One region of the Shewanella psychromarinicola genome, then DNA from elsewhere that is predicted to be linked to it. Evidence: predicted binding sites of a transcription regulator. Region 1 holds the regulator's gene; each other region holds the start of a gene.
What was found. Region 1 encodes sigma-54, which starts transcription at its own class of promoters, with help from an activator protein. Its sites were predicted from a motif close to GTTGGCACGNNNNTNGNNT; they were not measured.
Positions count from the first base shown of each region.

Region 2: a site for sigma-54 is predicted at 1,494-1,512, ahead of EGC80_RS20115 (DUF3192 domain-containing protein). Genes of this name have one in related genera too.
Region 3: a site for sigma-54 is predicted at 1,840-1,858, ahead of EGC80_RS20555 (flagellar assembly protein FlgT). Genes of this name have one in related genera too.
Region 4: a site for sigma-54 is predicted at 1,630-1,648, ahead of norV (anaerobic nitric oxide reductase flavorubredoxin). Genes of this name have one in related genera too.

Region 1 covers NZ_CP034073.1:1,838,261-1,841,490, reverse strand. Annotated here, with positions in the region: gene lptB (LPS export ABC transporter ATP-binding protein) at 1-465, shown strand, start outside; gene EGC80_RS07950 (RNA polymerase factor sigma-54) at 608-2,092, shown strand; gene hpf (ribosome hibernation promoting factor) at 2,118-2,405, shown strand; gene ptsN (PTS IIA-like nitrogen regulatory protein PtsN) at 2,408-2,851, shown strand; gene rapZ (RNase adapter RapZ) at 2,848-3,230, shown strand, end outside.
Region 2 covers NZ_CP034073.1:4,626,019-4,629,248, forward strand. Annotated here, with positions in the region: gene EGC80_RS20105 (GNAT family N-acetyltransferase) at 1-613, opposite strand, end outside; gene EGC80_RS20110 (DUF2789 domain-containing protein) at 788-1,024, shown strand; gene EGC80_RS20115 (DUF3192 domain-containing protein) at 1,059-1,442, opposite strand; gene EGC80_RS20120 (hypothetical protein) at 1,600-1,968, shown strand; gene EGC80_RS20125 (Zn-ribbon-containing protein) at 1,969-2,742, shown strand; gene syd (SecY-interacting protein) at 2,819-3,230, opposite strand, start outside.
Region 3 covers NZ_CP034073.1:4,731,042-4,734,271, reverse strand. Annotated here, with positions in the region: gene EGC80_RS20570 (autotransporter outer membrane beta-barrel domain-containing protein) at 1-256, shown strand, start outside; gene EGC80_RS20565 (LPP20 family lipoprotein) at 507-953, opposite strand; gene EGC80_RS20560 (FlgO family outer membrane protein) at 950-1,660, opposite strand; gene EGC80_RS20555 (flagellar assembly protein FlgT) at 1,931-3,139, shown strand.
Region 4 covers NZ_CP034073.1:4,260,330-4,263,559, forward strand. Annotated here, with positions in the region: gene EGC80_RS18610 (LuxR C-terminal-related transcriptional regulator) at 1-221, opposite strand, end outside; gene norV (anaerobic nitric oxide reductase flavorubredoxin) at 1,703-3,208, shown strand; gene norW (NADH:flavorubredoxin reductase NorW) at 3,205-3,230, shown strand, end outside.

The DNA.
Region 1 (3,230 bases):
AGTATTTTCCGTAAACTCACAGTGTATGACAACATTATGGCCGTGTTGCAAACCCGCAAAGAACTCAGTACAAACCAACGTATTGAACAGCTTGAGCATCTATTAGAAGAGTTCCATATTACCCATATTCGAGACAGCCTAGGCATGTCGTTATCGGGTGGTGAACGTCGTCGTGTTGAAATTGCGCGCGCTTTAGCCGCCAATCCAAAATTTATTCTACTCGATGAGCCCTTTGCTGGTGTTGATCCGATTTCTGTCATCGACATAAAAAAAATCATTCAACAACTTAAAAGCCGAGGTCTAGGAGTATTAATTACCGACCATAACGTACGTGAAACGTTAGATGTCTGTGAGCGAGCTTATATCGTCAGCCAAGGTAATTTAATTGCCGAAGGCACACCTGATGAGGTATTGAGCAATCAACAAGTTCGGGCGGTGTACTTAGGTGAACAATTCAAGCTATAGTTACTTTACGGGCCTTTAGTCTATCTAACTCATTTGATTGAACGATATCTAAACAGCGTTAAACATCATTGATGTACGTGACAATCCATTACAGTTTTATAAATTGTCACTTTTATGGAAATCATCTAGGGATAAGCGGTAAATGAAAGCGTCACTCCAACTTAAAATGGGTCAACACTTAACCATGACCCCACAATTGCAGCAAGCCATTCGCTTACTGCAATTATCGTCATTGGAGCTACAGCAAGAAATCCAACAAGCATTGGATTCAAATCCATTACTTGAAATAGAAGATGAGTTTTCTGAAGCAAAAGACCCCGTAAAAGAAAATCGCGACCAAGCTGATACAGACTTCAGTGACAACAGCATTGTCAATATTGAAAAAGACACCTCAACAGTCGACACAGCAGAATCTATGACCAAAGAAACCATGGATGATTTAGCCATGGATACTACATGGGATGAAGTGTACACCGCCTCGCCGATGTCAGGTTCAGGTAGTGCTAGCATGCGCGATGATGACATGCCGTTTCAAGGTGAAACCACCGAAGGTCTGTATGAACATTTAGAATGGCAGAAAAATCTCACTCCCTTTTCAGAGACCGATCTTGCCATTGCCACAGCGATCATCGACGCCGTGGATGAACGCGGTTATTTAACCCAAAGTACCGACGATATTCTCGAAGCCATGGGTGACGAAAATGTTGAGTTAGATGAAGTTGAAGCTGTATTAAAACGAATTCAACACTTTGATCCCGTTGGTGTTGCTGCACGTGATTTAAGTGAATGTTTATTGATCCAATTAGCGCAATTCTCTAACACCACACCCCATATCGATAATGCCCGTTTGCTAATCAAAGACTATTTAACCTTAATTGCTGGGCGTGATTTTAGATTATTGATGCGCAAAACTAAGCTAAAAGAAAATGAGTTACGTGACGCCATCACCCTAATCCAATCACTCAATCCTCGTCCAGGCTTATTGATCACCGCCACCGATGACGAATTCGTTATTCCCGATGTCACGGTACTAAAGAAAAATGGCCGTTGGGTTGTAGAGTTAAACCCAGACAATATGCCCAAAATTGGCGTTAATCAGCAATACGCCGCCATGGCTAGAAGCAGTAAAAATCAGTCTGACAGTCAATTTATTCGAGGCCATTTGCAAGAGGCTAAATGGTTTATTAAAAGTATCGAAAGCCGCAATGATACTCTACTCAAAGTGGCAAATTGCATTGTGCAATTTCAGCAAGGCTTCTTTGAATACGGTGAAGAAGCCATGAAACCTATGGTGCTAAATGATATTGCTGAAGCAGTAGAAATGCATGAATCGACAATTTCACGAGTCACCACACAAAAATATATGCACACCCCACGTGGACTATTTGAACTAAAGTACTTCTTCTCTAGCCATGTCAGCACTGACGATGGCGGGGAATGCTCATCAACAGCAATTCGTGCTTTTATCAAAAAGCTGGTTGCCGCAGAAAACCAGAAAAAACCATTGAGTGACAGTAAAATGGCTCAACTTCTGGCAGAACAAGGCATAAACGTTGCTCGTCGTACGATTGCAAAATACCGAGAAGCAATGCTAATCCCGCCCTCAAACCAACGTAAGAGTTTATAACCTACAAGGTTGTGGAGGATTTTCTATGGATATAAATCTGACTGGACGTCATGTCGAAATAACTGAATCTTTACGTGAGTATGTTAATGGTAAATTTTCAAAGCTTGAACGACACTTCGATCAGATCCATAATGTACACGTTGTACTCCATGTAGACAAATTACAACAAAAAGCAGAAGCCAAAATCCACGTTAATGGCGCAGAGATTTTTGCTATGTCAGAAAATACTGATATGTATGCTGCAATAGACGCCCTGATCGATAAACTCGACCGTCAGGTAATTAAACACAAAGAGAAGTATACAAAACACTAACGATGGAACTTTGTACCATTCTGCAGCCGGAATGCACTACCTGTGCCACACCGGGCAGTAAGAAAAAAGTACTGGAACTCATCAGCAATTTAGTCGCTGCCCAGTATCCAACCCTGTCTTCGCAAGAGGTTTTTGAAAGCCTATTAGCGAGAGAAAAAATGGGTAGCACAGGTATAGGAAATGGCATTGCGATACCTCATGGTCGATTAACGACCATCGATCACCCCATCGCGATATTTGTTAAATGTGAAGAAGCCATTGCCTTTGATGCAATTGATAAGCAGCCCGTGGATATTTTATTTGCTTTGTTAGTACCTGCAGACCAGTGCCAACAACATTTAGGCACGTTATCGAGTATGGCTAAAAAGCTCAGCGATAAGCAAATATTGAAACAGCTTCGCAAAAGCCACAACGCAACAGAACTTTATCGGGTTATAACTGCATGAAACTTGTCATAGTATCGGGACGTTCAGGTTCAGGGAAATCCGTTGCCTTAAGAGTATTAGAAGACCTAGGATATTATTGTGTCGATAATTTGCCTCTACCCCTCATTGGCACATTACTCGCTCAGCTCAAGGGCAGTAATGATTTAGTTGCGATTAGTGTTGATGTCCGCAACATTGCTGAACAAGGCAAAGTGCTTCAAGACCAATTAGCCCTACTTGAACATGACACTGAAATTATCAGCTTCTTTCTAAATTCCAATGATAAAGTGTTACTTAAACGCTACAGCGAAACACGCCGATTGCACCCGTTATCTAAAAATCATATTTCACTGCAAGAAGCGATCAAATTAGAAGGCCGTTTACTTGAGCCTACCGCAAA
Region 2 (3,230 bases), 2.3 Mb from region 1:
ATAATATTTCACCCTCGACATTGCCAACGTTAACGGTGGCAATACTAGTAAACCCTTGTTGTACTAATGCTTTATGATGTGAAGGATTACTGACAAATACCCCGACCCCATCGAGCCTACGTTGTTCATCACACCAACTCAATACCGCTTGAATGAGTTTGGCACCATAACCTTTATGCTGCTCATTAGGTGATAAGGCAATAAATTGTAAAATTCCGCATTTTTGAGAAGGAAGATGTTCTAAAATACAGGTTTCTTTTTGCATTAATCCCTGAGTTGATTTCCAGCCAGTCCCTAACATCATTTTGAAACGCCAATGCCAATAACGTCCCTCGCCCAGCGGCACTTGTTGAGTAATAACACACGCAACACCGATTAAACGGTCACCGTCAAATAGGCCAATCAAAGGTTGTTCTTGTTGCCATAATTCATTTAACTCTTCACGAATAGCGGCACGAAGTTTTTGTTCATATTGTTGAGTATCTTGTTGGCCGAGTACCTCGATAAAATAAGGGTCATCATGATAAGCATTATAGAGAATGGAAGCTGCAACCCGTATGTCTTCAGCGGTTAAATACACTGCACGTAGGGTTTCCAAGGTGTTATTGTCCATTATTATTCCTTGTTGATTAACTCTCTGAACTTAATTTAACAAGTTTGAAACAATCTACAAGTTTTGTTTATGCGTTTGACCTACAAAACGGTTATATACGACAGTTGTTTGCATTTTTTGTCATCAAGATTGATACTGAATTTATCGACTTAACCATTACAAGGAATGCATCAAATGGACACAACATTAAATGATCTAAGTCACTTATTTAAGCAATTAGGTTTGCCTCATCATCAAGAGGGGATCGATGACTTTGTTATCCAAAATAAACTTGATAAGCACACATTAATCACTGATGCTAATTGCTGGAACCCAGCTCAAAAAGCATTTTTAAAAGAGGCATTATTAGAAGACGCCCAATGGTCAGAAGTGATTGACCAATTGGACGTGATGATGCGAGCTGAAGCGTAATTGATTGTTAATGTCAGATGACGTGACTCAATGACTAAATTTGTTTATAGGCGGCGTCACCCCAGCCCACTAAAACGTCGTCTCGGAACACAATTGGCGTGCATTCGTCTTTAGTTGTTTTACCATCACCTTCAGCCCATTGGGTGCGATAGAACAACACTTTGATAGACTGCTCGGCGCGGTCCTGAGTCGGCTTAGCATAAGCTTCGCTGAAATCTGCTATGCCCATCAGGGTTGTCACTTGATCACTGCTCATTCCCATAGACAATTTGGTAATTAGTTGACGATTTTCATCCTGTTGCTCTTGCCAATAGTCAGCACTTTTACCCGATTCATGACCACCAACACTGATCACACAACCACTTAACATCAGTGATGTTGCGCCAATTAATCCTGCTGCGATAAGTTTTAATTTCATGTTGCGTCCTTTTTGTTAAAATATAATCCGAATTGTATTTACATAGTCTTTAAGCCAAAATCGTGCCACAATTAATATATTGATTTATATGGGTTTATTTTTAATATCACATGCGTTAGTTAATCTCACTATAAAACATTAAGGAATTTCACCAACAATGAGTCCAATTGAACAGGTGCTTGCAGCAGCTAAATCGATTGCCAACAATGGACATACTCCCAGTTTAGCGCTGATAAAAAGTCGCTTAGGTAATCGAATTTCAATGCCAATCCTGATCCAAGGTTTACAGCAATTTAAAGCGTTACCTAAATCTGAATGGCAGCACATAGCAGAATTAACGGACATGCAATCAATGGCAGATGTGCCAACTGATGAGCAACCCGATCCTATCGCTCAAGTCACCCAACAGGTTATCGCCATGCAACAACAGATTAATCAGCTGAGCCAACGAGTCGCTGAGCTAGAACGCCAATTAGCAAACCAGGTCGTCCAAAGCAATATAATTAATAATAAGGTCGACCAATAAATGTTTGTCTTCGAACTGCGTTTTGAATGTTTTGCCGACACCACCATTGAGGCGGCAGAAAAAGCCATTAATGCGTTTCTTGAAGCTCTTCGGGCTAATGGACAAATTCTTGGACGTGAATTTGCGGTCGCCTTTAATGACGGCGAATTTAGGGCTCGTTTGTTATTACCCGAAAAAACCAGTCTGGCTAATCGCTATAATAGCCCTTGGGTAAAAGTGACATTAGCAGGCTTGACGGCAGCCAAACTATTGGCGCCTAGAGAAAAATTCATCGGCCAAGACATCAACTCTGAAGCCAGTAATACCGACGCCCCGTCATGGCAGGTGTTGTATACCAGTTATGTGCATATGTGTTCACCGCTTCGCAATGGCGATAATCTGCTGCCAATACCTTTATATCAACTGCCAGCAACTTTTAATGGCGATCATAAACGCATCATAAAATGGCAAACAGAATGGCAAGCGTGTGATGAACTGCAAATGGCAGCAGCTACAAAAGCTGAGTTTGCAGCATTAGATGAAATAACTCGGACAGACAGTGACCTATTTAGACGCGGTTGGGATTTACGTGGCAGGATAGAATATTTAACTAACATCCCCACCTATTATTACTTATACCGTGTGGGTGGCGAGTCATTAGAAAGCGAAATGAACAGGGAGTGTCCACGTTGTGGCTCACAGGCTTGGAAGCTGGAACAACCGCTTTTAGATCTATTCCATTTTCGCTGTGAACCCTGCCGCATAGTGTCGAATTTATCTTGGGATCATCAATAAGCAGATTAAAACACTCAGTAACCACATCATTCAAAGACTGAACGATGTGTTTTGCTGCCATTTCAAAGTGTATATATTATTGTTTACCGCGTAACGATTGCCACATGGTTTTGATCCGCTGCAAGATACCCGGATGATCGGCAACAATCTCAGTTTCTTCAATCGGTTTAACCGGCGGTTTTATCAGTGGAGATAGTTGCTGCAGAAATTCAGTTAATGACGGCGCAATTTGAGTGCTTTGTTTCTGGCCTGGTATTTCGATCCATACACTGCCATCATCGTTGTTTACCGTTAGCATTTGATCATCATCACCTGTTACACCAATAAACCAAGTAGATGGTTGTTTAAGCTTTTGTTTCATGATCAAATGGCCAATTACATTTTGTTGCAAATTCTCAAAGTCGGCTTGATTCCACGCTTGAATTAATTCACCGTCGCCAAACGAGGCCGTAAACGGTAATGGTGCTGAAAAATATTGGCCATAAAAT
Region 3 (3,230 bases), 2.2 Mb from region 1:
CAATCGTGACTTAAGTTTTGGTGTTGGCAGTTCACGTCGCACCGAGCGTTTTTTAATTGCCGATGATGATCAAACTATCGAAGTGACTGAGTGGGTCGGATTTTTGCGCACCGGATGGCAAGCTACCAACAATGTCAGCCTTAATGTTTATGCTGGTTATTATTTTGGTGGTGAAATGGAATTAAGCAATCCTGATCTTACTGACGATATAGAGAATCAAGCGGCATTCGGCTTAGTGTTCGGGGTTAAATTTTAATTCCAACCACACTCGCTAAAAGACAGATTAAATCTTCATTGTGGTGTTAAAAACCTCGCAAAGTCGGCTCAAACATAAAAACAAAAAATGCCGCTGATATCGAATATCAGCGGCATTTTTATTACTATTTCGTAGACGATTTTGGCTTAATGTCTGTCAATCAACAATCACTAGTTACCTATCATAACTAATAACGCTTAACGCTAAAGTCCGAAGTCTAAATCTTGGATCTTAAGCTTGAAGCTGAACCTTAAAAGTAAGTCACATTTTTCAAGCGTGTAGGGCGATTTTGTTGCGCGTACAATTGCCATACTTGTTTAAAATCCAGTTCGAGTTCAGTGACATAAAATTCACCTGCAGGGTAGGTCTTTACCACCTTTGCGCCGCGGATAATGCCGCTAACACTGGACTTAACCTTGTCATCAGTTAATAACCACTCACTAACGTTACTGCTAGCAGATATTTGTTGGCCATAAACTTGTTCCGCTAACTCACGGTAGGCGGCAATTTTTGATGCCTGCATCGCCATTAAAATACGGTGTGATGGCTCCTTGCTGGGCTGCGTTGCCAGTGGTGCATACCCAATAGCGGTTAAGGTTGGAAACGCAGCCGGCGCGGGGTTTTCCAACTGAACATTTTTACCATGGCTCATACAGCCCGTTAGCAGCAATAACATAACTAACATCATAGATTTCATTGCTTATCTCCTAATACGGTGTAACGACTGTCGCCTCGTTTTTGGTGGCGATACAGCAAACCATCGCGCGACTCGATTATTTCAGAAGGCTGCAAATAACCTGACAAGCTCGATGCCGTCACAAATGACTGCACCGCAGAAAGGACCCTATTATTGGTTATATTTACCACTCGGGCGTTAAATACAATCCCTTCAGGTGTTAGGGTCATGGTTGACACTAATACGTGTGACACGGGCAAATCTGTTCGCAATAGCTCCCAATTTCGGCTCAGCATAAACTCGCCTTGTTCGGTTGCGCGTAAATTAGTCGCCACGTTTAAATCGACTAAATTAAATTCATGAGCGTGAAACGCTGTGAGTAATCCTTGCTGTAACTGTAATGCTAACTCATTGGTTACATTTAAATCGCTGGTCATTACCGGCGTGGTAATTAACAGTGGTTGATCAGGGCGTAATACGTCATTTTGTAACACTAATTCGTTGACCAGTTTTTCTGCCCATACATTCACCTGGCCTTTAGGTGATAATCCTGCGGCTTGAATATCATAAGTGAGCTTATCCCGATAAACCTCATCTTCATCAGCCACTTTGATATAGTTACCATTGTTACTAAAGGCAAGGTTACTGGCAGCATTAGGCGTTTGGGTACATGCCGCTAACGATAACGACGCCAGCATGACAGTGGGGATAAAAAGCCTGTTAATCATAATAATTCCTCTAACAAATCATGCTGCAAGTCTTAATATAAATGAGTCATTTAATCGCCTTTGTCATCGATAACTAAGGTCAATTGTTTACTCTTTATTATTTGTACCCTTATATCGGCAAATGCGCTAAAAGCTTTACTGTAATTGAACAACATAGAGAATACCCACCAATATAGGTAGTCGGCATAATTCTTGCTTTAAATAAACATAGAGTAAGCTTAATTTACACAATTGTGCAAAATTGACGATTTTTTGACATTAGGACAAAGTATGTTGATCCGACACCGCCCTGTTAACCGAATTAAAAGCTTCAGTCATCTTGCTGCAATAGCCATGCTATGGCTGAGTGCCTTGTGTGTTTCTCCGTCGGTATTGGCAGAGCAAATGGAAGTTACTGGCAAGGCTAAAATTGTTAATGGCGATATTGATAAAGCCCGCGAAGAGGCCATCAGTCAGGCATTAAACTATGCCAGTTTAAAAGCCGGGGTTAACTTTTCCAGCGAACAACAAGTCAATCAAGGGCGACTCACTCAAGATAGCTTTCAAATTCAGCGCATGGGATCGGCTAATAACGTTGAATTAATGAGTGAAATGATCAGTGAACACATGATTACAGTGGTTTTACAGCTTGATCTCAGTGAACAAGCATTCGATGGACAATGTAAAAGCCAATCCCTCAAAGCCGCCATTATGTTGCCGCAATCCTATTTGCAAGAGCGCGAACAGCTACGTTATGGCCAATTAGCACACTTTGAGCAACGGATCACCGAACAATTAGGCAAGGTTATCAACGCGCAATCGCGATACAGTTTTGTACGATTACATGCCGATGAAAAAATTGATAACACCAATCAGTTGGTTAACTTTAAAGGTTATCGCATACCCAGTTGGTTAGGTGAAATCACCGACAGCCAATATGTGCTGCAACCCGAAATTATTGATATCTCCACCGAGCCCGTGCAAAGCAGTTATATGGGGTTGATCGATGATGATCCGCTAAGGCAATTTATCTTTAAATTAACCCTTTACCATGGCATCAGTGGTGAAAAGGTATGGACAGAGTCTTTCGCAACATCAGCGCCTTGGGAATTTGAAAGACAAGAAACAGTATCACCTGCTAACCAACGTTTTTGGCGTTCATCTTATGGTCAGGCTATCAGTGATATTTTTCAACAAAGCGTGATATCACTGGATAAACAATTAAACTGTCGGCCATTATTAGGCCAAATTGTCGCCAGGCAAGGGGACCGCATTATCATTAATTTAGGACGAAAAAACGGCGTTAAAATGGGTGATAAATTCCAAATCGTACTGCAAAAAAATATCCCAGATAGATTTAATTCTATGCGCGCCATCGCCACTAAAAGTCGTGCCACTGTGGTCATCGAACAAGTCACCGAAGACAGTTCAACGGCAATGCTTGAGGGCATAGACAGTGCAGATAACATTCAACTGAATGACATTGCCATTAAGAATTAGGCCAATAAGCATTAAAGTCTAAGAGAAGTGACTTTTAACAAAGAGACTTTTAATAAATAGAGAGTTAAGACATAGCTCGTTAATAAATAGC
Region 4 (3,230 bases), 2.4 Mb from region 1:
AGATTCGTATCAAACTGGATTTGCCAACAACGATCGTCAATATTGGGTAGGTTAGCCACATCAACAAGTAATAATGGATTTAATGCTCTATCGAGGTTCTCCAGTTCCATTTCATTACTAATAAATCGGGTCTCACAATCTAGACTCGTCTTTAAAAGATCAGCAAAGGCTCTACTCTGAATGGTCAACTTCGTGACTAAAACCAATGTAAGTTTAAGCATAATGAATAATTTCCTTATAACACAGTTGTGGTGCACACATCGCAGTATTTTACTGTTAGCACATACACTGGACTTTAAGCATTTAAATATTCCAGAACTGACCACAAACCATTGTTTATATTATTATTTAACACTCAACCTCGACAGATATTTGCCGTGATAAATGTTATCCCTCCATAAACCTTCTGTTGATTAATTTCCTAGTAGCGATTTAATAGCCACTCAAACCAAGATTGCATTACTTTGGCCATTTATAGCTGGGATAATTGCATTTTAAACCGCCGCTGAGCGACACGGTCGATATCACGCTTTATCGGCAAACTCAGCAGGCTCTCCCAGATCAACCCCTCGACTAAAAGTGGCTGACGCGTAACAACTTTTTTCGGTATCCTATCACTTTTAAATTCATTGAATAACAGTTCAATTTGCCAGCGACTAGGGTAAAGCTTGATCACTTCTTGGCGACTAAACTTATTGTGCGGAAGTTAGTCATCCACCATAGATAACACTTTTATTTCTTAAGCAAAAATAATTCCATGCGACGTTGGTATCATCGCCAGTTAACATCAATCTCCGGACGCTGTGTTAGCGTTCCACAGCGTGGGTATATTCAACCGATTATCATCAATAAATTGTCTTGGCTGTTGTCTTGCAATGATAATTCCCATGACTATTGTGCTTGTAATTAGTTTCACCCCCGCTAAATCTACTTATTCCAATAGTTTTTTATCCTAGCGCTAGAGATCGTGTCTATGTACGCTAGCAAAAAAATGACACGTTTCTAGAAAAGAATAGCACATTCCCTAAGATTGAGCCTTTTTAGTAAATCATCCTTAGAATCCAATAAAAACCATCGCACTTTGTATGAGACTTGCCAGCACTTAACATGTTAAATGAAAATGAGGAATATCATCACCTCACATTATCGAGCAACTCTACTCCTTGCTGACCAAGCTTAACAAATTAGCCAAGCTATTACTTTAATCAATAACATAGCCTCTTTCAGCATTTATTGCGATACATTTTAGGACTATTCAGGTACTCAATTGGGGGGCTTTTTCAATAGCGTGAGCTCTAGATAATTAACATTACATAATGAATTCTGAGCAATGTTTCAGGTTTACATCAGAAAAGCGGCCTGCTTACTCACGGTTATTACCATAAGGAGTCTCGTCTAGCTCACTATCATGTGTCTTGGTCTAGCCATGATTCATTACCGCCAAGCAAGTAAGGGTGACCAAAGACTAGGCGGCCAGTGATCAGGTCTTTATTAGACTCTTGAGAGGACACTACCTTGAACGTGTCATTTTGACACGTGGGTGTTATTAAGACACCTTTTAGAGTTGTTAATATGACAACGACTAAACTTTAATTTAAATAATTACCCAATTAATCAGTTACTTAACTAGTTGGCATGCAGTCTGCATTAAAATATTTAACTTTATGAATTTGTAACTTTTCAATTTAATACAGGTGTAAATATGACAATTCACATTAAAAATAATATCGACTGGGTTGGCCAACGTGATTGGGAAATATTGGATTTTCATGGCACTGAATATAAAACAACCAAAGGGACGAGTTATAACAGTTACCTTATCCGTGAGCAAAAAAATGTCTTAATCGATACCGTTGATCATCGCTTCAGCCTGCAGTTTATTCAAAATCTTGAGATGGAAATTGACCTAGATAAGATTGATTACATTGTTATTAATCATGCTGAAGAAGATCATTCAGGCGCGTTAGCGGCTCTGATGGCTAAAATCCCTAATACCCCGATTTACTGTACCGAAAATGCTATCGATTCCATTACTGGCTTACATCATCATCCAGAGTGGCATTTCAATATTGTCAAAACCGGCGACACGCTAGATATCGGTAACGGCAAGCAGTTGGTGTTTATTGAAACGCCTATGCTGCATTGGCCAGACAGTATGATGACCTATCTAACCGAGGATGCCGTATTGTTTAGTAACGATGCATTCGGTCAACATTACTGCGATGAGCATCTGTTTAACGATGAGGTTGATCAGATTGAATTGATGGACCAATGTTTACGTTATTACTCCAATATTTTAACTCCGTTTAGCTCACTGGTTACCGCTAAAATTAACGAGGTGCTGAGCTTTAATCTGCCAGTTGATATTATTGCCACCGCCCATGGCGTAGTGTGGCGCGATGACCCTACCCAGATTATTCATCAATATCTGCAATGGGCAGATAATTATCAGGAAGACAGGATCACTATTTTTTATGATTCAATGTCTAATAATACCCGCATGATGGCTGATGCCATTGCTCAGGGGATCCACGATGTTGATCCTGGGGTGTCAGTTAAAGTCTTTAATGTGGCCCGCCATGATAAAAATGACATCTTAGCCAATGTGTTCCGCTCTAAAGGCATATTAGTGGGTTCATCTACCATGAATAATGTGATGATGCCGAAAGTCGCTGGGATGCTAGAAGAGATCACCGGCCTGCGTTTTAAAGATAAAAAAGCCGGTGCCTTTGGCAGCTACGGTTGGAACGGCGGTGCGGTCGATCGTATTCACACCCGTCTTACCGATGCCGGATTTGATACGATTGTGGGCCTAAAAGCAAAATGGCGACCTGATGGTAAAGCCATGCGCGAATGCCGCGACCATGGGCGACAGATTGCCAAAAACTGGGCATGGCATGATCTTAGTAATGTTAAATCCATTTCACCAGCATCCCTAGCCAAAAACAATCAAGCCACTGCCACCGCTAAGCCAGCAACTAAGTCTCGGGAAAGTAAACCTGAATGCGGGGCTGCTTCGGCAATTGATGATTCACAAAATATGTTATGCACTGTGTGTAACTGGGTTTATGAGCCAGTATTGGGCGAACCTAATCAAGATGTTGAACCAGGAACACCGTGGAGCGAAGTACCAGATGTCTTTCTCTGTCCAGATTGCGGCCTTGGCAAAGAGGTATTTATCCCTATTGAAGCAAGGAAAGTATCATGAGTGCACCCATCATCATTATTGG